Regions from separate parts of the Corynebacterium sp. HMSC071B10 genome, predicted to be linked through region 2. Evidence: predicted binding sites of a transcription regulator. Region 2 holds the regulator's gene; each other region holds the start of a gene.
The links. The regulator LexA, encoded in region 2, represses DNA repair genes until DNA is damaged. The targets are predictions, from matches to a motif close to CGAACANNTGTTCG.

Region 1 (10,212 bases), on a different contig from region 2:
CGACGGAGACCACGGCGTCGGCGCCCATCTGCTGGGCGCGGTTCCACAGCTCGTTGAGTGCGGAGTCGCGCGCCTGGATGACCTCGCCCTCCTGCGACTGGACGCGACCTGCGAAGTCGCGGAACATGGCGAGACCGATGATGGTTTCGCCGCCGATCACGCGCATGTACTCGGTGATCTGGCGGCCTTCGACGTTCGGGGTCATAGTCAGAATCATATGACCAACGATAGTCGCTAACGCTCGGCCTGGTCAGTCGGCATGATGTTGAGGGTGTCGATGTTCACGTGTGGTGGCAGGCTCGCCACCCAGCGGATCGCCTCCGCGATGTCTTCCGCGGTGAGGTTGAGCTTGCCCTCGTAGACGGCGGCCGCCTTCGCCTCGTCGCCCTTGAACCGGTTGAGCGAGAAGTCCGTCTTCACGCGGCCCGGGTCGATCTCGGTGACGCGGATGTTTTGCTCGGCCTCCTCGCGGCGAAATGCACGGGTGATACCACGCAGCCCGTACTTCGCCGCGTTGTAGCCGGACCCGCCCTTGTACGCGTCCGTGCCCGCGACCGAACCGACGTTGATCACCAGGCCCTCCGACGCCTTGAGCTGCGGGTACAGCGCGCGGGTGACCCGCATCGTACCCATCACATTCGTCTCAAACATCCACTCCCAGTCCGCATCGTTCGCGTCCCGCAGAAAGTCGAGTTCCTTCGCGCCGCCCGCGTTGTTGACTACCAGGTCGACCCGCTCGAGCTGGGCCGCAAGCTTATCGACGCTCACCTGATCCGTCACATCCAACTCCGCCGCAACCCCGCCAATCTCCTTGGCGATCGCCTCGCACTTGTCCAGACGCCGCGCCGCGACGACAACGTGCCAGCCGTCCTGTGCCAACGCACGAGCTGCCGCCGCGCCAATACCTGCAGAACCGCCAGTGACTACCGCTACTTTTTGTACTGTCATGTGTTTAGGGTAACAAAATTGTGCGCGCCCCACTGAAGATCATCCACGCTGCGAGCGCCACGAAGATCGCGCCGGTGACCTTGTCCACCACGTGACCATAGGTTTTGATGACCCCGCCCAACTTTGCGGCCAAAAGTGCGAACCCCACGAACCAGACCACGCCCGTCACGATCAGCAGCAGCGCTTCAATTACCCCGGCATTAAACTGCGCGAAGATCGCCCCGAAGAAGAGGATGGCCTTCGGGTTGGAAAGGTTCGTGGCCAAGCCGAGGCGAAAGGGCTTGCGCACCGTCGACGCCGCCGGCACGTCCGGGTTACTGGCGTTGCGGATCGCGCTCAGCCCCATCCAGCCGAGGTACGCGCCGCCCACCAGCTGCAGCACCGCAAGGACCTGCGGAAACGTATTCACCAGCGCGCTCAGCCCAGCTATCGACGCCACAATCCAGCACGTGTTGCCCACCATGATCCCCAGCGCACACAACACCCCGGCGCGCCGATCCTTCGTGCCCACGCGGATGAGCTGGAAGAGGTCCGGGCCCGGGCTCGCAATCGCCGCGATCCACGTGGCAAGAAGCAGAAACATGCATTTACCCTAACCGCATGACGAATGATTGGTATAAGCCGGAGACCTTGCCCGACCACCAGCCAGGTTGGGCGCTGCTTCGCGAGTTCAACGCCCTCCACAACACCGACCCCCAACGCGCCCGGGAACTTTTGGCCGAAATCTTCCCATCGAGCGAGGTCCCCGAGATCTGGGCGCCGCTCCACCTGGAGTACGGGGCAAACACACGCTTTGGGCCGGGCTGCTTCATGAACTTCAACTGCACCATCCTCGACATCGCGGACGTGGCCATCGGCGCGGGCACCCTCTTCGGGCCCGGCTGCCAGCTCATTACGGTGGAGCACCCGCTCGACCCCGACGATCGCGCCGCTGGCTGGGAGCGCGCGAAACCCATCGTGATCGGCGAAAACTGCTGGTTCGGCGCGGGCGCCATGGTCATGCCGGGCGTGCACATCGGCGACCGGTGCGTGATCGCTGCGGGGGCGGTCGTGACGAAGGACCTTCCCGACGACTCGCTCGCCGCAGGCGTGCCCGCTGTGGTTAAACGGAACATCGCAAAGCACGCGAATTAGCACAGGTAGGCCACCATTTCCAAATCTCCTCTGCGATAACCCTTGCGAATAGAACATGCGTGCGCTACTTTGAAGGAAAGTTCATTTCGAGGGGTGACACCGTGACCACTACAACCAAAAGCCCGCCAGCCCATTTCCGTACCCAACGACCCGACGACCCAATAAGTTCCGCCGGCCAAGCCGTCCGCGACGCCCACTTCGCCGTCTTTTCCCCGTACATCGACACCGAAATCGAAGACTTCGACATGCGTGTGACTCAAATCCAGCAGGCCACCGCGTGGTCGAAAGGCTTCGTCGAGCGCGGCATCCTCGCCTTCGCCACGCTGGGCCTCCTCCCGCGCCTGCAAGCGCTCCACCGCGCCTCCCGCCTGCTCGACATGTCGCACCTCGTCGCCATCGAGCGGGTCCTCGCCGAGCTCGGGGAAAAGGTCGACCCCGAGGCGCTCTCGCTTATCGACGATGCGTTGACCTCCCTCTTCACCCCCACCCGCACCAACCAGCACATGCCCCAACGCCACACGGTGACCCGCCGCATCCGGGAGCTGATCCGACAGATCGACCCGGAGCGCGCCTACGACCAGAAGCAGCGCAAACAGCGCGAACGCTCCCGCTCGCAGGAGCAGGTCAGCTTCGATGCCTTCCTGTTGGACGGGGTCGAGCAGTCCATCATGCAGCTGAACACAAACGAGCTCAGCGCCGCCCGGTGCCGAAAGAGCATCATGGCGGCGGCGCGCGAGCACAAGGTGACACTGGCCGAAGCCATGATCAAGCTGCTCACCGGCGAGGTCACCCCCACGAATGCGCCAGTCCTGCACTGCTACGCGCCGAAAGGCCGCGAGCCGGGTGATCCAGTGCAGTTCCCCGGCCATGGCTGGACGGGGCCTGAGGCAACGGCAGCGCTCGATGAGTGGATCGCCAAAACCGGGGCGAAAGTGCTGGACATGGACGAAGCTGCCAACGCCTCCACGCCCAGCTACAGCCCGACTGCCGAGATGCGCGACTACGTCACCGCTCGCGACGGCACCTGCGTCTACCCCGGCTGTACCGCGCCGGCACACTCGTGCCAGCTAGACCACCGCATCCCCTTCGACGAGGGCGGCGAGACCACCCCGGGCAACCTGTTCCCACTGTGCCAGCACCACCACAACCTGAAGACGGATAAGCGGGCGAGCTACGTCCCCGACCCGGTCACCGGCGACATCATCTGGCTGTTTTCCGACGGCACCTACGAGATCAACGAGCCGGACGGGCTCCTTGGCCGACAGGTCACCCCGACCAACCCCCGGTGGCGCTCCAGCCTCGCCAGCGTGCGCGCGAACCGGGCACGGACGGCGGAGTTCAACGCCAAGGGCCACGCCATCCTCGACGACTTCGACCGCGACCAGGACCTCACGGAGGCCAAGGCACGCATCGCGGCGCTGGAAGACGAGTACGGCATGACCTTCCAGCCCAAAGACGTACTCCCCGACTACGACCCCTCCAGCTACGTCGAGCGAGCGCTCGCGGAGCTCCTCCCCGCCTAGCGCAGGTAGAACGTGTCCACCACCTCGTACTTCGGCCCGCCGCTGCGGCCCCGGCCGAGGTGGGACTCCATGAGGTGGACTTCATCCACGGTGAAGTCGGGGCCGGAGTAGACGGAGAGGGCGTGGGCGTGGTCGTCGAGAAGCAGCATGTCCCGTGTCCTGGTGCCTTTGCGGGCGACGGTCAGGTGGGCGCGCTGGCGGTGCCACTGCTCTGGGTCGAGTTGGCAGTCCGCCATCAGGTCTTTGAGCGGCGCTTTGTCCCCGCCGACGCCGATCCACAGGGTGCGGCGGTCAAAGCAGCCCGCGCCGCGCAGGTGGAGGCGAAGAGGCCGAGTAAACGCAGTCGCCTGCGAGAGGTGGTCGCTCACGGCGGCGGCGTCGTTGGGCTGGCTGCCGTAGAAGGCGCAGGTGATGTGCCAGTTGTCGGGGTCGGTCCAGCGCGTTTCAGTGCCGGAGAAGTCCCTGATTGGGCGCAAGGCGGTGACGAGGTGCTCGCGGACCTCATCTGGTGGGACGATCGCTGCGAAGAGACGTCTCATGCCCCTCACGCTACCCTGGAAACTCATGTTTGACCTTGCGAAAATCGGACAGGGCCTGCCCGTGGCGAATTCCCTGGACCAACTGCCGGATTCCGGGCCGCTCGTGGTGCAGGCACCGCCCGGCACCGGTAAGACAACGCTGCTGCCGCCGGCGATCGCGAACAAGGTCGGCAAAACTATCGTGACCGCTCCGCGCCGCGTGGCGGTCCGGTCTGCGGCGAGGAGGCTCGCGCACCTCGACGGTTCAACTTTGGGCCAAAAAGTTGGGTATTCGATCCGCGGCGAGCACAAGGACGGCTCGCTCGTCGAGTTCGTGACGCCGGGAGTCTTACTGAATCGCCTGCTCAAGGACCCGGATCTTCACGGCGTCAACGCGGTCATCCTCGACGAGGTCCACGAACGCCAGCTGGACACCGACCTGCTACTCGCCGTGTGCATGGAGGTGGCGGTGCTGCGCGAGGACCTCTACCTTGCCGCGATGTCCGCGACGCTGGATGCGAAAACCTTTGCCACCCACATGCGCGCGCAGATCCTGTCGACGGAGGCAATCACCCATCCGCTGGAGATTGAATACGCACCCCATCCAGAGCGCATCCAAGGCACCCGCGCGTTCTACCAGCACGTCGCACGCCTGGCGGAAAATAGTGACCGCCGCACCCTCGTGTTCGTGCCCGGCGCGCGCGAGGTTGACCTGGTGTGCGGCACCTGCACAGACGCAAAGCCCCTGCACGGCCGCCTTTCCTCCGCCGAGCAGGACGAGGCGCTCAATGGCGACTCTCAGGTGGTTGTTTCCACCAGCGTCGCTGAGTCGTCGATTACCGTGCCGGGCGTGCGCCGGGTCGTGGACGCGGGACTTTCCCGAGTCCCACGGCGCGACAACCGCGGAATGACGGGCCTGGTCACGGTCTCAGAGGCGGTCACCAGCGCGGAGCAGCGGGCGGGCCGCGCGGGTCGCCTCGGGCCGGGCGAAGTTGTCCGGGCGTTTTCCCGCGAGGAGTTCCAGAAGTTCGCGCCCGACATTTCTCCTGAAATTGCCACCAGCGACCTCACCTCGGCGGCGCTCGCCATCGCGGCGTGGGGCTCGCCCGACCTGCCGCTGCTCGACCCACCGCCGGAGCAGTCGCTTGCCGACGCCCACGCCACCCTCCGCGACCTCGGAGCCCTAGACGAGAACAACGCGATCACAAGTTTTGGCCGAAAGCTTGTTGCGCTGCCGCTGGACCCCCGGCTTGGTGCCGCGTTGCTGAAGTACGGATCGGGGGCGGCGGTGTGCGTCGCAAAGCTTGGCGACATGGACGCGAAACGACTCGCGCGCCTGGTGCCAACAACTCCGAAGGTCCCAGACGGCGACGTGATCGCGACCGCGTTTCCGCAGTGGGTGGCGAAGCGCATCGGCGACGAATACCTGCTCGCCAGCGGCACCCGGGCAACTTTTGGCGGAAAAGATGAGTGGATCGCCGCCGCCGAGGTACAAAGGACCGCCCGCGGGGCGATCATCCGCGAGGCTGCGCCCTACCACCTGCCGGAGGAGCGGGTTACAGAAGAAATACGCGCAACCCTCCAAGGTGGCAAGGTCCGCGGGCGCAAGGTCCGGGCCGTCGGCGCGATCGAGTTGAGCTCCACGCCGGTGCAGCTGTCGCCGGAGGAGGCGCAGCGGGCCCTGAAGGACCTTTCCCTCCGCGACTTCCAGCTCGACGACGGAGCTCAGCGCCTCAAAGCGCGCCTCGACTTCCTGCACGAGCAGCTCGGCGACCCGTGGCCGGACGTTGCAACAGGCGACTATTCGGTGGAAGCCATGGAGTTGGCGAACGGGGCGTCGATAAGCCAGCTCAACATGCGCAACGCGCTCTTGAGGCAACTGCCCTGGCCGGAGGCATCACAGCTTGACGAGCTCGCGCCGGAAAGGCTGCCGATCGGCAAGATCGACTACTCCACCGGGCGCCCGATCGTGCGGGTGAAGCTGCAGCTCGCGTTTGGACTCGCAGACTCGCCGGTGATCGCGGGACGCAAGCTTTTGTTCCACCTGCTTTCTCCTGCCGGGCGCGAGCTCGCGGTGACCGACGACCTGCGCAGTTTCTGGGACGGGCCGTACCAAGACGTCCGCAAAGAGATGCGCGGGCGCTACCCCAAGCACCCCTGGCCGGAGGACCCGTGGACCGCCACGCCGACCGCGCTGACTAAAAAGCGTCAAAACTAACAGTTTCCTGGGTGTGCCAGGTAACTTATCCGTCATGACTACCCGTGCCCACACAGTGACTATGTGGACGTTGGTCTCCCTGATCATCGGTTCCACAATCGGCTCCGGCATCTTCGCCCTGCCGCAGAATATCGGCTCCGTGGCGAGCCCCGGGGCGATGCTCATCGGCTGGGTGATTGCCGGCGTGGGCATGCTCTCGATCGCGTTCGTGTTCCAGATCTTGGCGCGTCGGAAGCCGCACCTGGACTCCGGCGTGTATTCGTATGTGCGCGCGGGTCTTGGCGACTTCATCGGGTTCACCAGCGGTCTCGGCTACTGGCTCGGCTCGGTGATGGCGCAGGTGGGCTACGCCACCCTGTTCTTCTCCACCATCGGCTACTACGTGCCCGCGTTCAAGAACACGTGGGTGCTCGCGGGCGCGGTCACTATCCTGACGTGGACGATCTTTGCCATGCTCACGCGCGGGGTGAAGCAGGCGGCGGTGATGAATGTGATCACGACGATCGCCAAGCTGGTGCCGATCCTGTGCTTCATCGTGCTGGTGGCGTTCCTCGGCTTTTCCTGGGACAAGTTCACGCTCGACTTTTGGGGCGATAATTCGGCGATTCCGTTTTCCCAGCAGCTGCAGGGCATCATGCTCTACACGGTGTGGGTGTTCATCGGCATCGAGGGCGCATCCGTCTACTCTAAGCAGGCACGCACGCGTAACGACGTCGGCCGCGCCACCATCATCGGCTTCCTCTCCGTCCTGCTTCTGCTGGTCGCGGTGTCAACGCTCTCCTACGGCGTGCTGACCCAGCCGGAGCTGGCGGCGCTGCCGGAGAACTCGATGGGCGCAGTCCTTGAGGCAGTGGTCGGCCCGTGGGGCGGCGTGTTCATCTCCATCGGCCTGTGCCTGTCGGTGCTGGGCGCGTACGTGTCCTGGCAGATGCTGTGCGCGGAGCCGATCGTGCTCATGGCTAACGACGGCCTGCTGCCCAAGGCCCTGGGCAAGACCACCAACTCTGGTGCACCGTTCCGCGCGCAGCTGGTGTCCACGCTGGTCATCCAGCTGTTCGTGATCATCTTCTTCGCTAACGAGGCGTCGTATAACGCGATGGTGCAGCTGGCCACCATCATGTACCTGCTGCCGTACATCTTCTCGGCGCTCTACCTCGTGCTGCTCAGCTTGCGTGGCAAGGGCTTGAGCCACCCGCACGCGGGCACGCGCTTCGACGACTCGGGCCCGGAAACCACCCGCGCGGAGAACCAGCGCCACATGCTCATCGGCGCGGTCGGGTTCGTGTACTCCCTGTGGCTGATTTACGCGGCGGACCCGGTCTACGTGCTGCTCGGCGCGCTCGCGGTGGTCCCGGGCATCATCCCGTATGTGTGGACGCGCATCAGCAACAAGGAGCGCCTGTTCAACGCCTTCGAGTGGGTCGTCGTCGGCATTGTGGTGCTCGGTGCCGTCGTCGCCGTGCTCAAGCTTCTCGACGGCACCCTCACCCTCAGTTAACGCCAATCACCGGCCACAGCACCTCAGTGATGCGCTTGGCCAAAAGCTTCGCGCTGCCCACGTTGAAGGTCGAGCGCAGGATCACCGCGCCGACGACCATCGCGCCCACCACGCCCGGATCGACACCTGCGCGCAGGGTGCCGTTGCTCTGCGCGTCCTCGATGTCCTCGATGAACTGGTCGTAGAAGGACTCCTCGAAGCGGTCACGCCACGCCACGACGAGCGGATCGGCGGTGGCGATGAGCGAGCCGAACACTCTCGTGCCCACATTGTCCTCGACGAAGGCACCGAGCTCAGCAATGTAGTCGCGGAACGCATCCCTGGTCAGCGGTTTTCCGGCCTCGCAATAGTCGACGGGCTTCGGGATGGAGATCGCAATGTGGTCCAGCGCGTCGACCAGCATTTCCTTCCGGTCTGCGTAGCGCCGGTAGATGGTCGTCTTCGCCACGCCGGAATCGGCCACGACGGCGTCGATGGACGTGGCACCGAACCCCTCCTGCTGGGCAATGCGCAGCACAGAGTCGTAGATGCGCTCCTCCGTCGTAGGCTTCTTCGCACCAGATGTTTTTGATTGACTATCTACACGGCTCATAGCTACGTATTCTGGCATACTAGCCCGCCCGAGTCAGATACTCCTGCCACCCGAGTCGAGCACAAAGGACGACTACCAGCACAAGTAGTGCGACACGCACGAGTTTCGAGCCGCCCTTGAGCACCGTTCTTGCCCCCAATTGGGCACCCACCACGTTCGCCACGGCGAGCACGAGCGCGAGCTTCCACTGCACGTAACCGCCCGCGATGAAGACGGCGAGCGCGCCGAGATTAGTCGCGGTGTTGATCACCTTCGCCATCGCCGCCGACTGCAGAAACGCTTGCGAGAACACAGCGGTAAAGCCCATGATGAGAAACATGCCGGTGCCGGGCCCGAAGATACCGTCGTAAAACCCGACTGCCCCGGCGAGCGCAAGCCCCGCGATCGCGCGGCGGCGGGTAAACAGCTGCTGGTTTTTCGTGCCAAACTCCGGCTTGCAGGTGACGAAGATGCCGACGGCGAGCAGCAGTGCGATGATGATGGGGCGCACAACCGAGTCGCTAATCAACGCCACCGCGAGCGCGCCCCCGGCGGAAGCACATCCAGCGGCGAGCGCGTAGCCCCAGGTCAGCTTGGGCACCCCAACTTTTCGCACAAAAGTTACCGCCGCCGAGGCGGTACCAGTGACCGCCGCGACCTTGTTCGTGGCCAAGACACTCGCGGCGGGGAGCCCGGTGGCGGACATGAGCACCGGGATGAGCACGAGGCCCCCGCCGCCGATCACCGCGTCGATCCACCCGGCGGCAAGAGACGCGGCAGCGAGCAGCACGAGAGTAGACATATCGCTCACGCTACTATCGGGGCCTATGCAGCGTTGGATATTTGTCGCCCCGGCCTCCGTGCTGTTGGGCTGGATACTCTCCGCGCTGCACGTGCCCGCGGCATGGATCCTCGGCGCGCTTCTCGCCGCCGGCACGTGCGCGTTGACTACTGGCGAAGAGCTGCGGGTCAACGAGCAGGTGTTTAAGCTCGCCCGCGGCGCGATCGGCGTGATGGCGGCGCTGCCGCTGGTAGGCATCCCGCCGCGGGACTTGCTTCCCTTTATCGTGCCGGGTCTGCTCGCGGCGGCGTTTGTGATCATGCTCGCCTTCGTCGGCGGCATCCTGCTGGCGGATCGTGGGGTCTCGCGGGAGACGGGTGTGCTCTCGTTGCTTGCGGGCGGGGCGTCGGTGATGCCGGCGATCGCAAAGGAAGTGGGCGCGGACGTGCGCTACGTCGCGCTCACCCAGTACCTGCGCCTGCTGGTGGTCTCGATGACGCTGCCTTTGGTCGCGGGGCTTTTGGACGCGCCGCAGACCCACGCGCCGAGCGCACTCGAGCCCTATTGGTGGATGTGGCTGCTTGTCCCGGCGCTCGTGCTTGTGGGCCAACCGGTGGGGAAGCTCCTGAAGCTCCCAAACTCCAGCGTGTTCGGCCCGATGCTTGCGACGGTCGCGTGCGGCGCGGTGGTCCCCTTCGAGATCGTGCCGCCGGAGCCACTGATGATCGGGGCCTTCCTGTGCCTCGGCTGGATCTGCGGGGGCGGGCTGTCGGTGCCAGCGCTGCGGCACTTCAGCACACTCCTGCCCGCCACGCTTGCCTACATTGCGCTGCTTATGGGTGCATGTGCCGCTTCCGGCTGGGCGGTGGCGAAGTGGCTGGGCATTAGCTTCTACGAGGGCTACCTCGCCACCACCCCGGGCGCGTTGGAAACCGCGCTGGCACTCTCGGCGGAAGGTGGTGCGGGGCCTGCGGTGGTCTCGCTGCAGATTATCCGGCTCATCTGCATCCTGATTTTCGCA
Region 2 (10,212 bases):
ACCCTGGAAGCCGCAGACGCCTTTGTCTCCCACGCCAAGGGCACGCACGGGGTATTGCACGGCCCGCTGACCATCGGGGTGATCCCCACCGTTGCCCCCTATCTGTTGCCGGGACTGCTTCCGCTCCTCAATCAGGAGTTTGCCGAGCTGCGCCCGCGCATCGTGGAGGAGCAGACCGAGCACCTGCTCGCCCAGCTTCGCGACGGCCGCATGGATCTGGCCATCCTCGCGCTTCCCACCGACGCCACGGGGCTGACCGAAGTACCGCTCTACGACGAGGAGTTCGTCGTGGTCACCGGCACCGACAGCGCACACGCTGGCAGCCGCAAGCTCTCGCTCGATGCGCTGAGCAACCTCGAGCTGCTTTTGCTTGACGACGGCCACTGCCTCCGCGATCAAGTCATCGACCTGTGCAAGCGCGCCGACGCTCGCAACGCCTCGGCGGCGCATTCGGATACGCGCGCCGCGTCGCTGACCACGATCATCCAGCTGGTCATGGCCGGTTTCGGTGCCACGCTCGTGCCCCTTTCCGCGGTGGCTACTGAATGCGACCGCCCTGACCTGGGGCTCGCCACATTCGCCAAAGGCGTGGAGGCGCACCGGACGATCGGGCTGGCCTACCGCGCGTCGTCGACACGCGGCGAGGAGTTCGCCGCGCTCGGCAGGTTGATTGTTCAGGCCTACGGTGCCGCAGCCGAGCGCAGCACCACCGTCCTAGCAAAGTCCTAGCAAAGTAGCGCGGGCGACTACACTGTTGCTTCATCTATGAAGGAATCTGCTGCAGCACACGAGGCGCCTGAGACTGCGCCGACGAAAGACGAGCTCTACAAGCGCCTCGAGAAGGTCCCGCTGAATGAGGAGCGCCACTTCCGCCGCCGGCTCGCCAAGGCCAAGGCACCGCGGGCGCTGGCGGCGATTGGTGAGGATATTGGGAGGGCGCAGCGGGTCGTCGAGAAGCGAGATGCGCTTGTGCCCGCGATCGAATACCCCGAGCAGCTGCCGGTTTCCGCGCGCCGCGAGGACATCATGGAGCTGATCCGCGACAACCAGGTCGTGATCATCGCGGGCGAGACCGGCTCGGGCAAGACGACGCAGATCCCGAAGATGCTGCTCGAGCTCGGCCGCGGCCGTAGGGGCTTGATCGGGCACACGCAGCCGCGCCGAATTGCGGCGCGCAGTGTTGCCGAGCGCATTGCCGACGAGCTTGGGCAGAAGATTGGCGAATCCGTCGGCTACGCCATCCGCTTCGACGACAAGGTTTCGGCGCACACGGCGGTCAAGCTCATGACCGACGGCATTCTGCTCGCCGAGATGCAGCGCGACCGCTTCCTCAACGCCTACGACACGATCATTATCGACGAGGCGCACGAACGCTCACTGAACATCGACTTTCTGCTCGGTTACCTCAAGCGGCTGCTGCCGAAGCGCCCGGATCTGAAGGTCATCATCACCTCGGCGACGATTGACCCGGAGCGCTTCGCCGAGCACTTCAGCGATGCGCAAGGTGAGCCGGCCCCGATCATCGAGGTCTCCGGGCGCACCTACCCGGTGGAGATCCGCTACCGCCCGCTTGTCGAGCAGGTCGGCGGCAAGGAAGTGGACATCGACATGATCGACGGTGTCGTCGATGCTTGCGCTGAGCTGATGCGCGAGGGCAACGGCGACATCCTGTGTTTCTTCGCCTCGGAGCGCGACATCCGCGACTGCATGGAGGCCATTGAGAAGAAGCACTGGCGCGGTGTGGAGGTCACTCCCCTGTTCGGCAGGCTGTCCAACGCGGAGCAGCACCGCGTGTTCTCGCCGCACTCGGGCCGCCGCATCGTGCTGGCCACGAATATCGCGGAGACCTCGCTGACCGTGCCAGGTATCCACTACGTGGTGGACACAGGGCTTGCGCGCATCTCGCGCTACTCCACCCGCACCAAGGTGCAGCGCCTGCCCATCGAAGAGGTCTCGCAGGCGAGCGCGAACCAGCGCTCGGGCCGCTCGGGGCGCGTTGCCGACGGTATCGCGATCCGCCTGTACTCGGAGGAGAACTTCGAGGCGCGGCCGGAGTTCACAGACCCGGAGATTCTGCGCACGAACCTCGCCAGCGTGATTCTGCAGATGATTTCGCTGCGCCTGGGCGACATCGCCGAGTTTCCCTTCATCCAGCCGCCGGACCACAAGGCGGTGCGCGACGGGCTGCTGCTGCTCCACGAGCTCGGCGCGATCACGGACAAGGAGCGCGGCGGCGCGCCAGTGCTCACCGACATCGGGCGCGACCTCGCCCGCATCCCCGTCGACCCGCGCATGGCACGCATGCTCGTCGAGGCCAATACGCTGGGCGTGCTTGACGATGTCTCCGTGATCGTCGCAAGCATGACCATCCAAGACGTGCGCGAGCGACCCCTGGAGTACCAGGCCCAGGCCGACCAGGCGCACGCCCGCTTCAAGGATAAGACCTCGGACTTCCTGTCCGCGCTCAAGCTGTGGGACTACATCCACGACTCGCGCGACGAGCTTTCCGGCAACGCGTTCCGCAAGCGCATGAAGCGCGAATTCCTGCACTACATGCGTATCCGCGAGTGGTACGACCTGGTGCGCCAGCTGCGCGAGGTCTCCAAACAGCTCGGTTGGTCGATGCCCGCGCAGGTCGCCGGCGAGCGGGACGCGGACGCCATCCACAAGTCTCTCCTGACCGGCCTTTTGTCGAACATCGGCGCACGCGACGGCAACTCGAAGGAGTTCCAGGGCACCCGCGGCACCCGCTTCATGATCTTCCCCGGCTCCAGCCTGAGCAAGAAGCCACCAGAGTTCCTCATGGCCGCCGAGCTCGTTGAAACCTCACGGCTCTGGGCGCGCGATGTGGCCAAGATCGAGCCCGAGTGGGTCGAACGCGCCGCGAAAGAACTGCTCAAGCACAGTTATTCGGAGCCGGTGTGGTCGCGGAAGCGCTCGTCGGCAATGGTGCACCAAAAGTCCATGCTCTACGGCGTGGCCATCGTGCGCGACCGGCTCGTGCCCTACCACCGCGTCGATCCGGAGGCGGCACGCGCGATGTTTATCCGCCACGCCCTGCTCGCCGGCGAGTGGAACCGCCACCACCGTTTCATCGAGCACAACGACGCGCTGCTTGACGAGGCCGCGCACGTCGAGGACAAGGTGCGCCGCCGCGGACTCGTGGTGGACGAGGACACACTCTTCGACTTTTACGACGCGAAGTTGCCCGAGAGCGTGACCACCGCCCGCCACTTCGATTCCTGGTGGAAAAAGCAGCGGCGCAAAGATGCACACTTTTTGGACTTCGACCCGGACGCGCTGCTTGACGACGCCGGTACCGACACCTCCGAGGCCGCCTTCCCCGAAACGCTGCGCAGCGGCTCCATCGACTATGCCCTGCGCTACAAGTTCGAGCCTGGCGACCCCTTCGACGGCGTCACCGTCGAGGTCCCCGTCCCACTGCTCGCCGGCTTTGACCCGGCCGGCTTCGACTGGCTCGTGCCGGGCCTGCGCGAGGAGCTGCTCACCGAGCTCATCCGCACGCTACCGAAGGGCATCCGCACCACGGTGGTGCCCGCCCCCGACTTCGCCCAGCGCGCGCTGCCGCTTTTGGATACGCAGGAGCCCTCGCTTGTCGACGCCTTCGCCACCGCCCTGCAACGCCTCGGCGCAAGCGGGGTCAACGGCTCTGACTTCAACCCGAGCCGGCTGCCGGCGCACCTGCGGGTCACCTTCGCCGCGATCGATCGCCGTGGCGACATCGTCGACCACGACAAAGATGTCGATGCCCTCAAGCGCAGGCAGGCGGGCAAAATCTCGTCGTCGGTGTCCAAGGCGGGCCGCGCCTCCGAGTCGAAGGCAGTACAAGCTTGGACCGCCGACTCGCTCGGCGAGGTGCCTGAGACGGTGCCGACCACCATCGACGGCAACGAGGTCGACGCCTACCCCGCCCTCGAGGTGACACGCGATGGCGTGCGCGTGAAGGTCTTCCCCACCAAGGCCGCGGCGGATGCCTCAATGATGACGGCGACGCTGACCATGCTGTTGCGCAAGATCTCGGTCTCCCCGCAGCAGATGACGAAGGGCTTGCCGCTGCGCCAGAAGGTCGCAGTCGACCAGTACCCACACGGCGGTGCCGCGGGCTTGGTCGAGGATGCCCGCGTCGCCTCTATCCGCGATCTTCTGATCAAGCACGGCGGGCCGGTGCGTACGCCGGAAGACTTCGACGCACTCGTCGCGCGTATCAAGCCGGAGGTGCCGGGCGCAGTGCGCCGCATGGTGGTAGGAGTCACACCGGGCTTGGTGGCGTACGCCAACATGGCCAGCGAGCTTTCCCAGTGGGAGGGCCCAGCCATCGACGACATGAAGTCGCAGCTGGCGTTTTTCCTCCCGAAGAACGCGCTGACGATCCACGGGCTAGTCAACCTCCAGCACTTGCCGCGCTACATCGAGGCCATGCGCCTGCGGCTGGAGGACATGCGGATGGACCCGGACCGCGATGCGGACCGCCAGGAGGTCATCGACACTGCAAAGGCCTACCTGGAAGCGAAGCGCAAGACGCTACCAGCGGGGCGGGAAAAAACACGCGCGTACAAGGACGTACTGTGGCGCATCGAGGAACTGCGCGTGAGTATTTTTGCGCAGCGGCTCGGCACGCCGAAGCCAGTCAGCGCCCGCCGGATCGAAAAGATGGTGGACAAGCTGCGCTAGGTGCCTAGAAGTCGTCCTTGTCGCGGCGGCGCATCAGCCGGATTTCGGATTCGAAGTCGTCAGCGCTCTCGAAGGACTTGTACACCGACGCGAAACGCAGGTACGCCACCTCATCGAGCGCGCGCAGCGGCTCGAGGACGGCCAGCCCAATCTCGTTGGCGGGCACCTGGGAGCTGCCGTGCGAACGGACGGTTTCTTCGACTTGCTGCGCGAGCCGTTTGAGCGCGTCATCAGACACGTCGCGGCCCTGGCACGCCCTGCGCACACCCACGATGAGCTTGTCGCGGTCGAAGGGCTCGCTCACGCCGTTTCTCTTCACCACTGTCAGGACCGCCTTCTCCACCGTGGTGAAGCGGCCGCCGCACTCGGTGCACTCGCGGCGGCGCCGAATTGCGGCACCAGCGTCTATCATGCGCGAGTCGGTCACCCGCGAGTGTTCGTGGTGGCAGAACGGGCAGTACATCGCGGTCTCCTCCGGCAGCTAGGCATCTATCCTCTTGCTTGCCTACGCTACCCGGTGCCGCAGCCAGAGAGACAGTGCAACCTAATGCTGTGCGTAAAAGGCGAACTCTGCCTCGGTGGGCAAGGTGTGACCTGACTGTTCCGGCGAGAACACGCCGCCAATTGCAGATCCCAGGATAAGCGCGATTCCAAGTCCGATTCCCACCAGTACGCTTTCGCGCTTTTCGCGGCGGGATTCGAACTGTAATTTTTCGCTATCCCCAATATATCGCGCTTGCGGCCTCGTCTCGGTTCGCTGCGGAGTCGAAACATTGAGCGTTCGAACAGGGCGTACCTCTCGTGCAGAAAGTTCTCGTTCCATGAGGTCCCATTCTGCAACAGGGTATCCGCGATACCCACGTGACTTCGCGCTCGTAGCGACCGAATACGGGTGGTTGTGCATGATGGTCATTGTTGTGCTCCTTTGTGCGTTTTCTTCATTCTAAAAACCGGACGAACATTACCGAACGGTCTCGCGCCCATATGTTCGACATTAGGTTACGTGTTCGATTTATAGCACCCCAAACACAACGCTGTCTACCCCACAAAGAAGAAGTCGAACACCCTTGCCCTGTCTGGTAGGTTAGAGAGTGCGCGATACGCGCCACCAATTTCACAATTAAGGAGCACCCATGGCACGCAAGAAACCCGAAAACAAGAACTTAGACATGAGCGTTTTGTCTGATCGCCAGCGCAGGATCCTGGAGGTTATCCAGGACGCGGTGGTGCTGCGCGGATATCCGCCGAGCATTCGCGAGATCGGAGATGCGGCGGGGCTACAATCCACGTCTTCTGTCGCATACCAACTCAAAGAGCTGGAGAAGAAGGGCTTCCTGCGCCGGGACCCGAACAAACCGCGTGCGGTTGATCTCCGCCACCTGCCCAACACAAAGCAGCGCCAGAAGGCTCCGGCGGCGGAGGCCCCGGAAGATGCTTCGAATGCGCGTTACGTTCCTGTTGTCGGCCAGATTGCCGCCGGCTCCCCGATCCTCGCCGAGGAGAATGTGACGAGCTACTACCCGCTGCCCGAGGAGCTTTTGGGAGACGGCGACCTGTTCATGCTGCAGGTTGTTGGCGAGTCAATGCGGGATGCAGGCATCCTGCCCGGCGACTGGGTCGTGGTGCGCTCCCAGCCGGTAGCAGAGGAGGGCGAATTCGTTGCCGCACTGCTTGACGGCGAGGCAACGGTAAAGGAGTTTCACAAGGACTCCACCGGCGTGTGGCTTTTGCCACACAATGACGCCTACTCGCCTATCGACGGTACGCATGCCGAGATCATGGGCCGCGTCGTCTCCGTCTTCCGCACCCTGTAAATCACCCCTGATGCGGGTCGGCATGCCGCACAAAGTGTGGCTTTCGCCGCCCCCAAAGCGGGGGAAACGGAAGTAAAAGGGTGTAACCGGGCACCGATTTTTGCAACAATACGGTCAACGTGTTGGTTTTTGCTTAGTGTGCCAAAGGAGCCGAAGGAGCGCCGTGTACGCAGAAGAACGTCGGCGGCAGATCGCCTCGCTGACTGCAGTTGAGGGACGGGTCAACGTCACAGAACTTGCTGGGAAGTTCGGGGTAACCGCGGAAACAATCCGCCGCGACCTGGCTGTGCTGGACACCGAGGGGCTGGTCCACCGCGTGCACGGCGGTGCCGTGGCCAGCCAATCGTTCCTCACCACAGAGTTCCCGCTCGACGCTCGCTACCGAACCGCTTCTGCTGCGAAGCTCGCGATCGCACGCGCCGCGCTGAATTTTGTGCCAGACAAGCCTGGCGGCTCGATCTTTTTAGATTCCGGCACCACGATCAACGGGCTCGCCTCGCTCATGGCAAAACACCCGCCAGCACGCGAGTGCCACATCGTAACAAACTCGCTGCCCACCGCGCTTGACCTCTCGAGCGCCGACGTGCAGGACGTGCAGCTGCTCGGAGGCAACGTTCGCGCGATCACCCAGGCTGTCGTCGGCGATATCGCGCTGCGATCGCTCGCCATCCTGCGGGCCGACGTGGCTTTCATCGGCACGAACGCACTCACCATCGACCACGGGCTTTCCACCGCAGACGCGCAGGAGGCAGCGGTGAAGCAGGCCATGGTAACCAACGCTCGCAAGGTTGTGGTGATGTGTGATTCCTCCAAGCTGGGCAACGACTACCTGGTCAGCTTCGGCTCGATCGACGATATCGACGTGCTCATCACGGATGCCGACGCGCCAGCCTCCTTCGTCGAGGAGATTGAGCGCAACGGGGTGCAGGTCATCCTCACCGAGGAGGAGGGGTAAGCCCCCCCACGTATGTGGGTTTATGCCCGTTTCCTTGAGTATTCCCACACGATCGGGCATAATTGGGCGTAGCACGTGGTGCTCACACGACCGCTTTGTCGCTGTTCAAGGGCACTTGAAGTGCACTGCCCGCGGGGTATGACACACCGGGGGTAGAAAACACCGGACATCGACAGTACGGAGTACCCCGTGATCATCACGTTGACACCAAACCCCAGTATTGACGCCACCCTGTCCGTCGACCAGGTCGTCCGCGGCGAAGTCGTCCGCGCACACGCCGCCAGCCGCGAAGCCGGTGGCAAAGGCATCAACGTCTCCCACGCCATCGCCAAGGCAGGCGGGGAAACGCTGGCGCTCGCGCCATGCGGTGAGAATGATCCGTTTCTGCAGGCAGTAGGCCGGATCAATGTGCCGTTTGTGCCGATCGCGGTCGACGGTTTCGTGCGCACGAACACCGCGCTGACGGAAGCCGACGGCACGACCACCAAGATCAACGAGCTTGGCCCGGAGTTGTCCGGGGAGCAACGGGTGGACGTCGAGAAGCAATTGGCTGAGCACGCGCACAAGGCCGACGCCGCGGTGCTCGCCGGATCCCTGCCGCCAGGCGCACCGCTCGATTGGTACGCCGATCTCACTGCTCAGCTGCGCGACACTGTGCCGCTGATCGCGGTGGACACCTCCGACGCGCCGTTGCGCGCGCTCGGTGAGCGCCTCGAGCAGGCCGCGCCGACCATCATGAAGCCGAATGCCTTCGAACTCGCGCAGCTTACCGACGGCGACGGGCGCGCTCTCGAAGCCGACGCCGCCCGCGGCGACTACGACTCGATTCTGCGCGCCGCTCGCGAACTCGTCGACCGCGGTGTGGCCGAAGTGCTGGTCACCCTCGGCGGCGCGGGCGCGTGCCTCGTCACAGCAGACGGGGCCTGGGCCGCAGCAGCGCCGAAGGTGACTGTGCGCTCGACGGTCGGCGCGGGCGACAGCTCGCTGGCCGGCTACGTCATGGCGCGCGTGGCAGACAAGTCTTTCGCCGAGTGCCTGCAGCAAGCCGTCGCCTACGGGTCCGCGGCCGCTTCCCTGCCCGGCACCGGTATCCCCTCCCCGGCGGATGTTGATTGTGCGCGCGTTGAAGTCGTCGCGCTCGATGCCCCCGCCCCATTCCCTCGCGTGTAAGTGGAAGGACACACTATGAACGCACCACTGATTACGCCTGACCTGGTCAGGCTTGATGTTGATTTCGGTGGCCAGCCGAGTGAGGTCATTGGACACCTCGCCGAGCTGATGGCCGCCGCCGGTCGCGCAACTGACGCCGCGGAAGTCGCGGCTGCGGCGACCGCTCGTGAAGAGAAGGCCGGCACCGGCGTCAACGGCCGGGTCGCCATCCCGCACTGCCGCGTCGCTGCGGTCAACGAACCGACGCTCGCGTTTGCCCGCCTGTCCGCGCCCGTGGACTTCTCCGGCCCCGACGGCGACGCCGAGCTGGTCTTCATCATCGGCGCGCCGGAGTCCGGCGGCAAGGCGCACCTGAAGATTCTGTCGAAGCTCGCCCGCGCGCTCGTTCGCGGTGACTTCGTGGAGACCCTGCGCGCCGCCACGACGGAGCAGGAGATCGTCGACGCCGTGCTTGCAGTCGTCAACGCCGAGCCGAAGAAAAAGAAGGCGGCCCCGGCTGCGCCAGCGGCAAGAGCTGAGAAGAAGCCCGAGGTCATCCGCATCGCTGCGGTGACCTCGTGTGCCACCGGTATCGCGCACACCTACATGGCCGCCGACGCGCTCACCCAGGCCGCGCAGAAGCGCGACAACGTCGAGCTCATCGTCGAGCCCCAGGGCTCCTCGGGCGGCGACCCGCTCGAGCAGTCCTTCATCGACAGCGCCGACGCGGTCATCTTCGCCCACGACGTCGCTGTCCGCGACAAGGGTCGTTTCGCGGGCAAGCCGGTCGTCGACACCCCCGTCAAGCGCGGGGTGAACAGCCCGGACGCGCTCATCGACGAGGCCATCGCCGCCGCGAAGGACCCCAACGCCAAGCGCGTCGAGGCGGCCTCCGAGTCGGCGGGCGAGGACTCCGCCGCCTCCAGCGACGGTCAGCCCTGGCCGAAGCGCCTGCAGCAGGCGATCATGACCGGCGTGTCCTACATGGTGCCCTTCGTGGCTGCAGGCGGCCTCCTGCTCGCGCTCGGCTTCCTCGTCGGCGGCTACGACATGGCCAACGCCTGGGAGGCGCTCGTGCTCCAGCACTCGCCCACCAACCTGCCGGGCCATGAAGTGCTTGTCGACGGCACCGCCATGACCTTCGAACGCTCCGGCTGGGCCCTCTACCTCGGTGCCGTGCTCTTCGCCACCGGGCAGATGGGCATGAACTTCGTCGTTGCCGCGCTCTCCGGCTACATCGGCTATGGCCTGGCGGGCCGCCCCGGTATCGCCCCGGGCTTCATTGGCGGCGCAATCTCTGTCATGGTCGGCGCGGGCTTCATCGGTGGCTTGGTCACCGGTCTGCTCGCCGGTGTAATTGCCTACTGGATTCAGACCTGGCGCGTACCGCGTTGGCTCGGCTCGCTGATGCCGGTCGTGATCATCCCGCTGTTGACCTCGCTGGTCGTGGGCTTGATCATGTTCCTTCTGCTCGGTCGCCCGCTCGAATCACTCATGCTGGGCTTGACCGATTGGCTGGAGTCCATGAGTGGCTCCTCCGCGATCCTGCTGGGCATCATCATCGGCCTGATGATGTGCTTCGACCTGGGCGGCCCGGTCAAC
Region 3 (10,212 bases), on a different contig from region 2:
GGTTCGGCTCTTCGTCCGTGTCTTTGCCGCCCTGCCCCACCGGGGGCATAACCGGTTGGAGCGACACCTCCTCATTATTTTTACCGGAGACCGCGGTGTAGTCCGGCACCTTCACACTGTTGATCACCTGGAAGGTCAGCTTGACAGTGTCGCTGGTGCCATCCGGGTAGATGCCCTTGATTTCTGGGGAGATTGTGGAGAAGTTCGGAACATCTGAAGGCGAGGTCGCGGTGACCTTGCCGTTGTCATCCACGGTGACAGTCCAGCCCTCAGGCACGGTGTTCGGATCGACTTCATAGCGCTCCGGCTGGACGGGGTCGTGGTCTTCAAAGGCAGGATCCCAAGTCAGCTGTGCCTCGATGGGGTGGCCCGGAACACCCGTGGTAGTTCCAGGGCTAACCAGCGTAGTGACCTGGGTGTTATTGGGGTCCACAACAACAAGTAGCGGAATGATGTCACGGGAACCGTTGGAATACGTCACAACAACGCGTGGCTGCGCGAAGGTACCCGGGTTCGGGTTCAGCGGCGCGGTGACGGTGACCTCGTAGGTGTCGGGGTCCATCTTGGCTTCCCAACCCGAGTAGACGTTCTTCTTATCCAGCTTGACCTCGGCCTCAAAGCCTCCGTCCTCGCGCTTCTTCACCAGGTCCGTAATCTTGTCCCCGGCTTCCTTAAACGTGATTACCTGGCGGTCCTTAGCGGGTTCGTTGTTTTCCACGCCGGAAATAATTGCCTGCTGGGCAGGGTCATACTTCGGGTCATGGAACTGGGTGTCGTCGAAGCTCCACTGGTGGTTGGCAATAACGTTCGCCTGGTTGTAGCGGGTCAGCGAGTTGGAGCTGTCGAAGACCCCGCCGCCGCCAAAGGCGTTGTTGCGAGCAGCAGCCTGCAACTGGTCGACGGTACGGGGCTTCGCCAGCACGTTAAAGCGCATGCCCTGCTGGTCGCTCAGGTTCGTGCCCTTGTACTCCGGCATGGTGTAGAAGATCTCGCCGGTGTCCTGATCAATACGTACGCTCGACTTACCACCACCAGAAGCGTCGGGGTCACTCGTGCCGATGAAGTTACCCTGGGCGTCGTAAGCCTCCACAACCATGCGGGACATGGAATCGTCCGTGCCGCCGTTCTCCACCTTGGGAACGTTGATCTTGCCGACCTTGAGCTTCTCGCCGGGCCTAATGACCAGCTTTTCTCGGTTCTCCCACGAGACCGTGATTGGGTTACATTCAATATTCTCGCTCGGCCACGGGTTTACAGTAGCGCTGAATTCCGAGCTGCGACCTTGTGTGGCTTGCAGCACACCCGAAGGATTGTCCTTCTTGTAATTGCCCTGCCAGGCGTAGCGCACGGGATTGTCGGCAGTGGCCGAAGCGAACTGCCCGACCTTCTCCTCGGTCATCTCTGCGGAGAGATTCAGGTTTCGTTGTGTGCGAGAAGCAGTAATGTCAATGCTTTCGTCGGCCTTGTGAGTGACGCTCTTGTCAAGGAAGGTCTGGCCGGCCTCCATGGAAGGCACCTCGCCGACATCCAAGTAGTCGGCAAGGTTCCCCGCATTGGTGAAGTACCAATCGGCGAATGTGCGGTCCTTCGAGTTATCAAAGGAGACGCTCAGGCCCCACAGGGTTTTCGAGGGGCTGCTCCCACTCGGCTCCTGGGTGTTCCAGCTGAAACCAGCCTGGCTACCATCCGGTTTGTTTGTCGCTGTAACAACACACGACCCGGCCGGCAGGTCGGACGCCTGTTGGACGTCCTTCTCCACCGCGCCGGACTTGTCACGAATGCCGCCGGTGAAGCCGGATGCCGCAGCAGCGTAAGGCGCCAGCGGGCCGGGGGCGACCACGCTCACGCCACCGAGCGCGAGCGCAATGATGGAAGAGGCTGCGATGCCTGTAGAAGTTGATTTACGAAAACGCCGAGATGCTCCGGCCATGGGTACTCCTCAATCAAGCTGCTGAACAGGGCCTGGCATGTGCGGCCCGCTACCAGTCTTTGGTTATGCGCACTTCACCTATCTCACATTGCGAGGTGCTGCACTACAGAACACTTTAGGGAAGCTTAAAACACATGTCGAGATTGATGCTTCCTGCAGCGCATGCCAAGCACTCCCGCCCACACTCAGGTTTCAGCTTCAACCAGATCTGCAGGTAGCTACATACGCCGGAGATTAGCGTGCTGGTTTGTTGAGGGACAACGCGGCGTCGAGAAGCAAAACCAAGTCCTCTTGCGCATAGGTGGCGCGCAGCTGGGCGTCGTTGCCGCCGCGCAGATTGCCCCGCACTAGCGCCACGCCCTGGGAGGCCGGCACCATGGAAAACTCGCGCGGGTGCGGGAAGACCTGGCGCACGTAGTGGCCCGCGCGCAGCGCGCACCGGTTGAGCCAGATGTCGTCGGCGTGCGGGGCGCACTCCAAAAAAGCAGTGCCCTGTGCGGCGACAGCATCCACCATCGCCGGCGGGTACGCCACGCCCGATACCCCGGTGGCGAAGTGGCGTGGGTCCGGATCCGTGTCCTGCACAGACTTCCACTGCCTGTAGGGAGCCAGCTGTCCGTTTTGCAGCACGATCTCGTGAGCGCGGTAAGCGACCACGTTGTTGGGGTCAGCGTCGGAGGCGTTGAGGAGTTTTTCGGCGAACCACTTGGGGTACATCATGTCGTCGTCGACAGTGATGACGCGGGTGCCTGTGCCGGCGAACTCCTGGAAGGTGCCGTAGTACTTCGTGTGCGGGCCGTAATGCCCGTCCGAGCAGCGCACCTTAAGGCCGTGTTCCACGAGCGCGTGCAGACCTTTCGGCCACTCGCCCTCGTAGTCCTCTTTATCCAGCCACAAGTAGACCGGCAGGCGCTTGGTACCAACGAGGAGGGAGGAAATCGCCACCACTGCCGACTTCAATCGCGGGCCGTGGGAAGTGAGCGAGATGACCGTGCTGCCCTCTTTAGGGAAGCGTGCGGGAGACTTGCGCGCAACCACCCGCAGCTGAGGCGCGCGCAGTAGCGCACCTACCCCGCCCAGTGCTTGCCGAAGCGCATAGTCGATCCACATGAGCCAAAACTTTAGCCGACACGAGCAAATCGGGGCATGATAGGAGGCATGACTGACACGACGGGCAATGGAAACGACTCTGCGCAGACTGGTGGCGGTGCTGACGGGACTGCGACTTTTCACGACTGGTGGCAAGCGGCGCGTCCTCACACGTGGCCGAACGCTTTCGCGCCCGTCATCGCCGGTACGGGCCTCGCTGCGTACAACGGCGGCATGCACCTGGGCAAGGCGCTGTTGGCGCTCGGCGTTGCGTGGGCCCTGATCGTCGGCGTGAACTTTGCCAACGACTACTCCGACGGGGTCCGCGGCACCGACGATGACCGCACCGGCCCCACCCGCATCACCGCCTCGGGGTTAGCGCGCCCGCAGGATGTGAAGCTTGCGGCGTTTGCCTCCTTCTTTGTTGCTGCGGTGTTGGGTGTGATTCTCGCAGTGATGAGCGCGTGGTGGCTTGTGCTGATCGGCGCGGTGTGCATCGCTGCGGCCTGGTTCTACACCGGCGGGAAGAAGCCTTACGGCTACTACGGGTTCGGGGAGCTGGCCGTGTTTGTATTCTTCGGGCTCGTCGCGGTGCTGGGCACGCAATTTACCCAGGCGGGCTGGTTGACCGTGGACGGGTGGCTGGTGGCCATCGCGGTCGGCGCGATTTCGGCGTCGGTGAACTTGGCCAACAACATCCGCGATCTGGATTCGGACGCGCTTGCAGGCAAAAACACCTTGGCGGTGCGCATCGGCGAGGTGCGTGCGCGCCGCCTGTTTACCGTGCTGACCTTGACGCCGTTTGCGGTGACGCTGCTGCTGGGCAACTCGCTTGCGCTGCTCGGCTTCGCCGCGCTGCCCTTTGCCGTGTCCTCCATCTTGACCGTGCAACGTCAGCACGCTCAGGGCAAGGACCTCATCCCGGTACTAGGTATGAACGGTCGTGCCATGCTGCTGTGGTCCATCCTCACCGCTGCCGCCCTCACGGTGACGGGTTTACAGCTTTGGGGTTCCGGCATGGTGGTGCCGTACACGACGCACTAGGTGTGCGCCGCTCTTGGCGCTGTCGGTTTTCCTGGCCCTGACAGTCTGCGGCCGCAGACTGTTGGGGCTGTTTTTCGTCCGTACAGGCCGTGCAGGTGGCGGCGCACGTGCGGGGGCTGGGTTTCGGCGGGACTGTGGGGTGCGCCCGGTTGTAAGCGGTGAAGCGGGTGCCGTCGGCGAAGCGGTAGTGGATGTCGCCACCTCGCTGCCGGATGTGCACCGAGTTGTTGCTCACTAGCGAGTGGCAGGACGAGCACAGGGGAAGCAGGTTGTCCATGTTGGTCTCCCCGTTGCGGGACCAGTCTTTGATGTGGTGCATCTGGAGAAAACGGGTATGCGTACATCCGGGCATGGCACATTGGTGGTCCCAGCTGGCCAGGAGTGCAGCGACCTGACCGTCAGTGGCGAAGCGCTGTTGGCGGCTCACGTTGAGCGTGAGCCCCTGGCTATCCAGCACGTGGAAGCGGACCATGGCGTTGGCGATGTAGCTTTCCACCGCGGAGGATTTGGCCTGCAGGTTGTTGGGCATCCAGGCCCGGCCGTCCTCGGTGACCATGATGTTCACGTGGGCGCCTGGGGTGCGGAGCGGGCTTGAGGGGCTGGTGCGCACCATGTTGATCATGGCGATGAAGGCGGAATAAAAGTTGCGAGGCTCAGGCGGGCCGAAGCGCGAGGCGTTGTGCTCCCCGTCAAGCGCTTCGGCGGTCGATTTGATGTCCTCCCAGATGCTCTTGCGGTTGGCACCTGGCGGGGCGGTTTTCTTCGCCGGGCAGGCCTCTTCGGTGGCTTCCGCCTGTTTCAGGAGCGCGTCGAGCGCTTCGGGGTCGTCCAACTCTTCGGGTGTCGCGCCGTCAAGACCGTGGTTGGCCAGCTGCGCGAGTTTGAGCGCGGCGAGAAGTTCCTCACCGGTGACGGCTGGCAGGAGGACGTCGAGGTGGACCATCCCGTCTTTGCGCTTGTTGAGCCGGAAGTACGGCTCGGTGGGGTCTTTATCATCGTTCGGCTCCACACCGGCAAGCTTCTGCTGAAGCTCGGAGAAGCACATTGCTTCGGCGGCTGCGACGAGTTCGCCCTCGTTCTCCTCATTCATGTAGTTCAACAGCCACCTGACGGTGGTGTAACTAATCCGCGCTTTTTCGAATGACTCATAAAGCATGCGATATCGTCGTATCCCTCTGGCAACGAATACATACTCGAATGCAGTACTACGGGGGATACGTAGATCACGTATTAACCAAGCGGCGGTAGTTTTCGAACCTAGGCGCGGCGCACACTCCTCCTCATCGAACTGCCCGACGGCATCAAGCATCCGCGCACGGGCAACAGTGGAATCATCGTGGTTGACGTGGATATTCTTTGCTAGTTGAGCAGCGAGTTTTTCTTCTTCCGGGATGACAAGGTCCATGACGGTCTCTCAATTCTGCGGCACGGCGGTTTGGGTGGGTGGTTTTGCCTTCCGTTATATACATACACATGTTCGAGCGCAACAGGTAGTGGACGTTGTGATTAAAATGTGACATTTCTCGATTAAGCACACCACGCGAGTTTGGAATGGCAGATGAGGAACCTCAAAAAGTCTGCGGCCGCAGACTCGCGGACGGCCCCCAGAACAGTCCGCGGCCGCGGACTCCCCCGCCTAGCGCCGCTTGCCCCGCAGGATCACGTAGCCCAACCCAAGCCCGAGCGCGCCGCCGAGCACCACCAGCGCCACAAACGGCAGCGCAGTCGGGTTCATGATCACGAGGATCTCCAGCGCCTGCACCACCGGCGGCACCACGCACCACAGCCAGTTGACCTTCTCAGCACGCACCGTGTCCCACGCTGCGAGCGCGAGCGCCAGCAGCGGGTGGCCGAGCAGCAGCACCACGGCCCACCCCGCAGGCCCAAGTACAGACGACGCCAGCAGCATAACCAGCGACACCACGGCGAAGATGCCAAACACAGCCGACTCGGCTAGCACGCCGCGTCGAATTCTGCTTGAGTCCACGTCTGCACACTCCCATCGTAGGCACTTACGCTCAGCACGGTACCAGCTGGCTGCTCCAGGATTTCGCGTTTCGTCGCGCTCGCAGACGCAATTGTCCTCTCCGGGCGGAAGACGCCGTTGCCCCCGTCGTCGTCAGGCGCGGGGGTAAGGAGGAGGGCGCGGTTGTCGGGGTACGTGGCGTCGAGAGGCAATTGCTCGGCCCACGGCGCGGGATCGCTCAAGTTCACCTGGATGTGCCCGGACTGTGCTTCGGGGGCGAAGTAGCGTGCGAGGACCTCGTTTGGCTCGTCGTCAACCAGCCCCAGCCGATCCGCCGCGATGTCGAGCTGGCTGATCGACTCCCCGCAGGTATGCACGTGAGCGATGATCTCGCCTTGCTCGTTGTGGGAGAACCCAGATGCGCCGATGACCTCGACGTTGACGTAGTTGCCGCACCCCGCCAGACCGAGGCCGGCCGCAATACTCACGGCCAGCAGCCGCGTGCGCTGATTCATGCTTGCACCTCCTTGACGCATTGCCCAGTAGCGTAGGGAACAATGTTCACGTAATCCTGAAAGTCTCGCGAAAGGTTGTTTTTCTCGTGCTGGACGTGTTGACGGGCTTCGCCATCATCTTCGCCGTGATCGGTGTGGGCTTCGTGCTCGCGCAGAAAGGCGTGATTGGCAAGGGCGAGGCGCGCCTGCAACTCAACCGCATCGCGTTCTGGGCGGCCACCCCGGCGCTGATCTTCTCCAGCGTGGCAACCTCGGACACCTCGGCGTTCGCCTCGCCGGTGGTGGGGGTCATCGCCATTGCCTCGGTGGCGACGATGGCGATCTACTGGGGGCTCAGCGCGCTGTTCTTCCGCCGCAGTGTTGCAGAGACGATGGCGGGGGCGGCGTCGTCAAGCTATTACAACTCGGTCAACATCGGCCTGCCGATTGCCACCTACGTGATTGGCGACGCCACCTACGTCATCCCCGCGCTCGTCCTGCAGATGGCGGTGCTCTCCCCCATCATCATCGCGGGGCTCAACGCCGAGGGCGGCGGCCTGCGCTCGATCGGCAGCTCCTTTATCGCCGGCCTCACCGCCCCAGTCGTGCTCGCGGCCTTCGCGGGGTTCGCCGTCTCGACCTCCGGCTGGCAGGTGCCTGAGCCGGTGATGGCGCCGCTGGAGATCCTCGGCGGGGCTTCGATCCCGATGATTCTCATGAGCTTCGGTGCCTCGCTCAAGGGAGATGGTGTGCTTTCGCAAGAGCGCTTGCCGACGCTCACCGCCACCACCCTCAAACTCGTCGCCATGCCCGCCCTCGCCCTGCTCGTCGGCACGGCCATGGGACTGAACGGCACGCAGCTCTACGCGGCACTCATCCTCTCCGCGCTGCCCACGGCACAGAACGTGTACAACTACACGGCCACCTACCGCGTCGGTGAGACAGTCGCACGCGACACCGTCTTCCTCACCACGTTCCTCTCACTGCCCGCGATGCTGGTCATCGCGGCACTTTTCGGATAACGCTAGTCTGCTAAGACTAGCGCTCAGCGAGCTCGCTGGCGATCCACTCCTTGCGCGCCTTGCGCTGCTCGCGCCACTGGGCGACCGCCTCGGTGGCCTCGATGCGCTGGCGCTTGAACACCAGCATGGACAGCGGGAACGCCACGATCAGGGCAAGCAGTGCGGACATAATCAGCGGCACTGGAGCGCCGATGAGCAGCGCGGCCCCCTGGATCACCACGGTCAGCGCGATGAACAGCCCGAGTCGGCACAGGCCATACACCGCGGCAGCTTTGTTAGCGCGGGAACGGGCGGCGGGGTCGAGCTCGGGGGCTTGTTGTCGCATATACCTAACCCTAGACGGCAACCAAGTATGTTGGAAGTTATGGGAAGGCTACTACTCCTCGTGCTCATCGTCGTCGCCATCTACCTGATGTGGCGCGCGTTCGGGCCCGGCTCGCAGCAACGCATCGAGCAGGCCCAGCAGCGCCCGCAGATTAAGGGGCCCGACGATGATGAAGACTTCCTCTGGAACATCGAGAAAAACCGCTTCAAAGAGCGCCGCGCCCGCGAAGAAGCAGAGCGCAAGCGCCGGGAAGAGGAAGAACGCCGCCGTCGCCGCGAAGAAAACGGCGAGAACTAGCCCCGCTCAAGCACCTCGGGCAGGCGCTTTGCCCACGCGAGTGAATCGCGGACCCCGTCAGCGACGCTGCGCTCCGCGCGCCATCCAAGCAGGCGAGCAGCCTTGTCGGTGCGAGTAGCGCAACCTGCGACGTCCCCGTCGCGCGGCGGGGCGGTGCGCACCTCGAGCGGGGTGCCCGTCGCCTCGCCGACCGCGTCGGCCAGCTCGAAGACGGTCGTGCCCTGGCCGGTGCCCAGGTTGATCACCTCGTAGTCGGCAAGGTCCGCCTGCAGCGCCGCGACGTGCGCGCGCGCCAGATCCCACACGTGGACGTAGTCGCGCAGGCCCGAGCCGTCGCGGGTGGCCCACTCGACACCGGTGACGGTAAACGGCTCGCCCGCTTGGTATGCGGAAATCATCTTGCCGAGTGCGTGCGAGGGTGCCGGGTTCTGCAGGCCGGTGCGCAGCTTGGGGTCCGCGCCGATCGGGTTGAAGTAGCGCAGGGAGGTGGCTTGGATGAGGCCGGCCGCGGCGGCGTCGGCAAGCACGCGCTCCAGCATCCACTTCGACGCCGCGTACGGGCTCGAGGGGTCGCAGGCGCTCTGCTCGTCGACAAGCAGGCGCTCGTCGGGCGCGTACATCGCCGCGGTCGAGCTGAGCAGGACGCGCTTCACGCCGCGCTCGGCGAGCGCACGCACGCAGGTGGTCGCCTTACCCACGTTGTTCTCGTAGTAGTACAGCGGCTTGGCGACGGACTCCGGCACGATGATCTTCGCCGCGCAGTGGACGACGGCCTCGATGTCCGGGTGCTCGTCCATGATGCGGTGCAGCAGCGCCACATCCGCGATGTCGCCCTCGTAGTGGGCGAAGCGCTCGGCAAAGACGCGCAGGCCGGTGGAGTAGTCGTCCAGGATCACCGGGGTCATCCCGTTGTCTTCGCAGCAGGAAGCGATGGTGGAGCCGATAAAACCGGCGCCACCGGTAATGAGGACCTTCATGTAACGCGCCTCCCTAGTTCAGCCCGGCGTAGGAGTGCAGGCCGGCGATCACGGTGTTGACGTAGGTCATGTTGAAGATCGTCATGGCCAGGGCAAACACGTTAATCCACGCAGCCTTCGAATTCTTCCAACCCGCGGTTGCGCGCGCGTGCAGGTAGGCGGCGTACAGGATCCAGGTGATCATGGACACGGTTTCCTTCGCGTCCCAGTTCCACGGGCGGCCCCAGGCCACCTCGGCCCAGATCGCGCCGAAGACGATGCCGATGCCAAACAGCGGCAGCGTAATGATCGCCGTCTTGTAGGTGATCTGGTCCAGCGTCTTTGCCGACGGCAACGGGTGCACAATCTTGCCAATGAAGCCGTGCTCCTCACCCTTCGGCTGCCACATGCGCAGCAGGTACAGCAGCGCGAACACACCGGAGACGATACCGACCGAGGCACCGATCGACACCGTGGAGACGTGCACCGGTAGCCAGTAGGACTGCAGCGCCGGCACCACCGGGGCGGCCTTCATGTGGAAGACCGTCGAGTTGAGGAACATCGCCACCACCATCGGGAACAGCAGCCACGGCCAAATCGTGTGCCAGCCCTTGCGCCCAATCACGATCGCGGCAGCCACCATAATCACCGCGGTCATAAACAGGATGTACTCGTACAGGTTGCCCAGCGGGAAGCGCTGCGCCGCGATACCGCGGGTGACAAAAGCCACCAGGTGCAGGGCCACACCGAACCACACCAGGGCCTGCGTCATGCCCGACCACTTGCGGGCGTTAGCCACCCGCGCCTCGTACGCCTCATCCAGGTCCTGCTCAGAGGGCAGTTGCTTCTCGACGACCGCGGGACCGCCCGCGCCGACCGCAATCCTCTCTTCCGTGCGCTCCTGCGCACGCTTCTCGCTGCGCTCACGACGCGCGTCCACGACCGCGAGGACGCGGCCGTAGTACACGCACGACATCAAAAGCGCGACGATGTAAATGATGAATGCAGTGCGAAACGTGAGATCGGACAGCTCCGCCATGGTGGTGTTGACAAGCATGGTTGTCAACTTACCTTATCGACACCTTGTTT

Region 1: a site for LexA is predicted at 2,133-2,146, ahead of HMPREF2990_RS04065 (HNH endonuclease signature motif containing protein). Genes of this name have one in related genera too.
Region 3: a site for LexA is predicted at 5,246-5,259, ahead of HMPREF2990_RS06705 (HNH endonuclease signature motif containing protein). Genes of this name have one in related genera too.

Annotation. Positions count from the first base shown of each region.
Region 1 covers NZ_KV817997.1:86,050-96,261, forward strand. Annotated here, with positions in the region: gene HMPREF2990_RS04045 (heavy metal-binding domain-containing protein) at 1-217, opposite strand, end outside; gene HMPREF2990_RS04050 (SDR family oxidoreductase) at 235-948, opposite strand; gene HMPREF2990_RS04055 (LysE family translocator) at 953-1,531, opposite strand; gene HMPREF2990_RS04060 (sugar O-acetyltransferase) at 1,549-2,082, shown strand; gene HMPREF2990_RS04065 (HNH endonuclease signature motif containing protein) at 2,184-3,605, shown strand; gene thpR (RNA 2',3'-cyclic phosphodiesterase) at 3,602-4,144, opposite strand; gene HMPREF2990_RS04075 (ATP-dependent RNA helicase) at 4,170-6,341, shown strand; gene HMPREF2990_RS04080 (basic amino acid/polyamine antiporter) at 6,376-7,839, shown strand; gene HMPREF2990_RS04085 (TetR/AcrR family transcriptional regulator) at 7,832-8,431, opposite strand; gene HMPREF2990_RS04090 (TSUP family transporter) at 8,451-9,212, opposite strand; gene HMPREF2990_RS04095 (AbrB family transcriptional regulator) at 9,238-10,212, shown strand, end outside.
Region 2 covers NZ_KV818007.1:224,978-235,189, reverse strand. Annotated here, with positions in the region: gene HMPREF2990_RS07755 (hydrogen peroxide-inducible genes activator) at 1-729, shown strand, start outside; gene hrpA (ATP-dependent RNA helicase HrpA) at 766-4,692, shown strand; gene nrdR (transcriptional regulator NrdR) at 4,697-5,155, opposite strand; gene HMPREF2990_RS12725 (hypothetical protein) at 5,237-5,605, opposite strand; gene lexA (transcriptional repressor LexA) at 5,826-6,506, shown strand; gene HMPREF2990_RS07735 (DeoR/GlpR family DNA-binding transcription regulator) at 6,670-7,461, shown strand; gene HMPREF2990_RS07730 (1-phosphofructokinase family hexose kinase) at 7,651-8,631, shown strand; gene HMPREF2990_RS07725 (PTS fructose transporter subunit IIABC) at 8,647-10,212, shown strand, end outside.
Region 3 covers NZ_KV818006.1:180,276-190,487, forward strand. Annotated here, with positions in the region: gene HMPREF2990_RS06690 (G5 domain-containing protein) at 1-1,930, opposite strand, end outside; gene HMPREF2990_RS06695 (glycosyltransferase) at 2,165-3,040, opposite strand; gene HMPREF2990_RS06700 (1,4-dihydroxy-2-naphthoate polyprenyltransferase) at 3,089-4,063, shown strand; gene HMPREF2990_RS06705 (HNH endonuclease signature motif containing protein) at 4,002-5,153, opposite strand; gene HMPREF2990_RS06710 (hypothetical protein) at 5,700-6,023, opposite strand; gene HMPREF2990_RS06715 (hypothetical protein) at 6,017-6,544, opposite strand; gene HMPREF2990_RS06720 (AEC family transporter) at 6,631-7,545, shown strand; gene HMPREF2990_RS06725 (DUF4229 domain-containing protein) at 7,562-7,870, opposite strand; gene HMPREF2990_RS06730 (hypothetical protein) at 7,910-8,167, shown strand; gene galE (UDP-glucose 4-epimerase GalE) at 8,164-9,144, opposite strand; gene ccsB (c-type cytochrome biogenesis protein CcsB) at 9,158-10,180, opposite strand.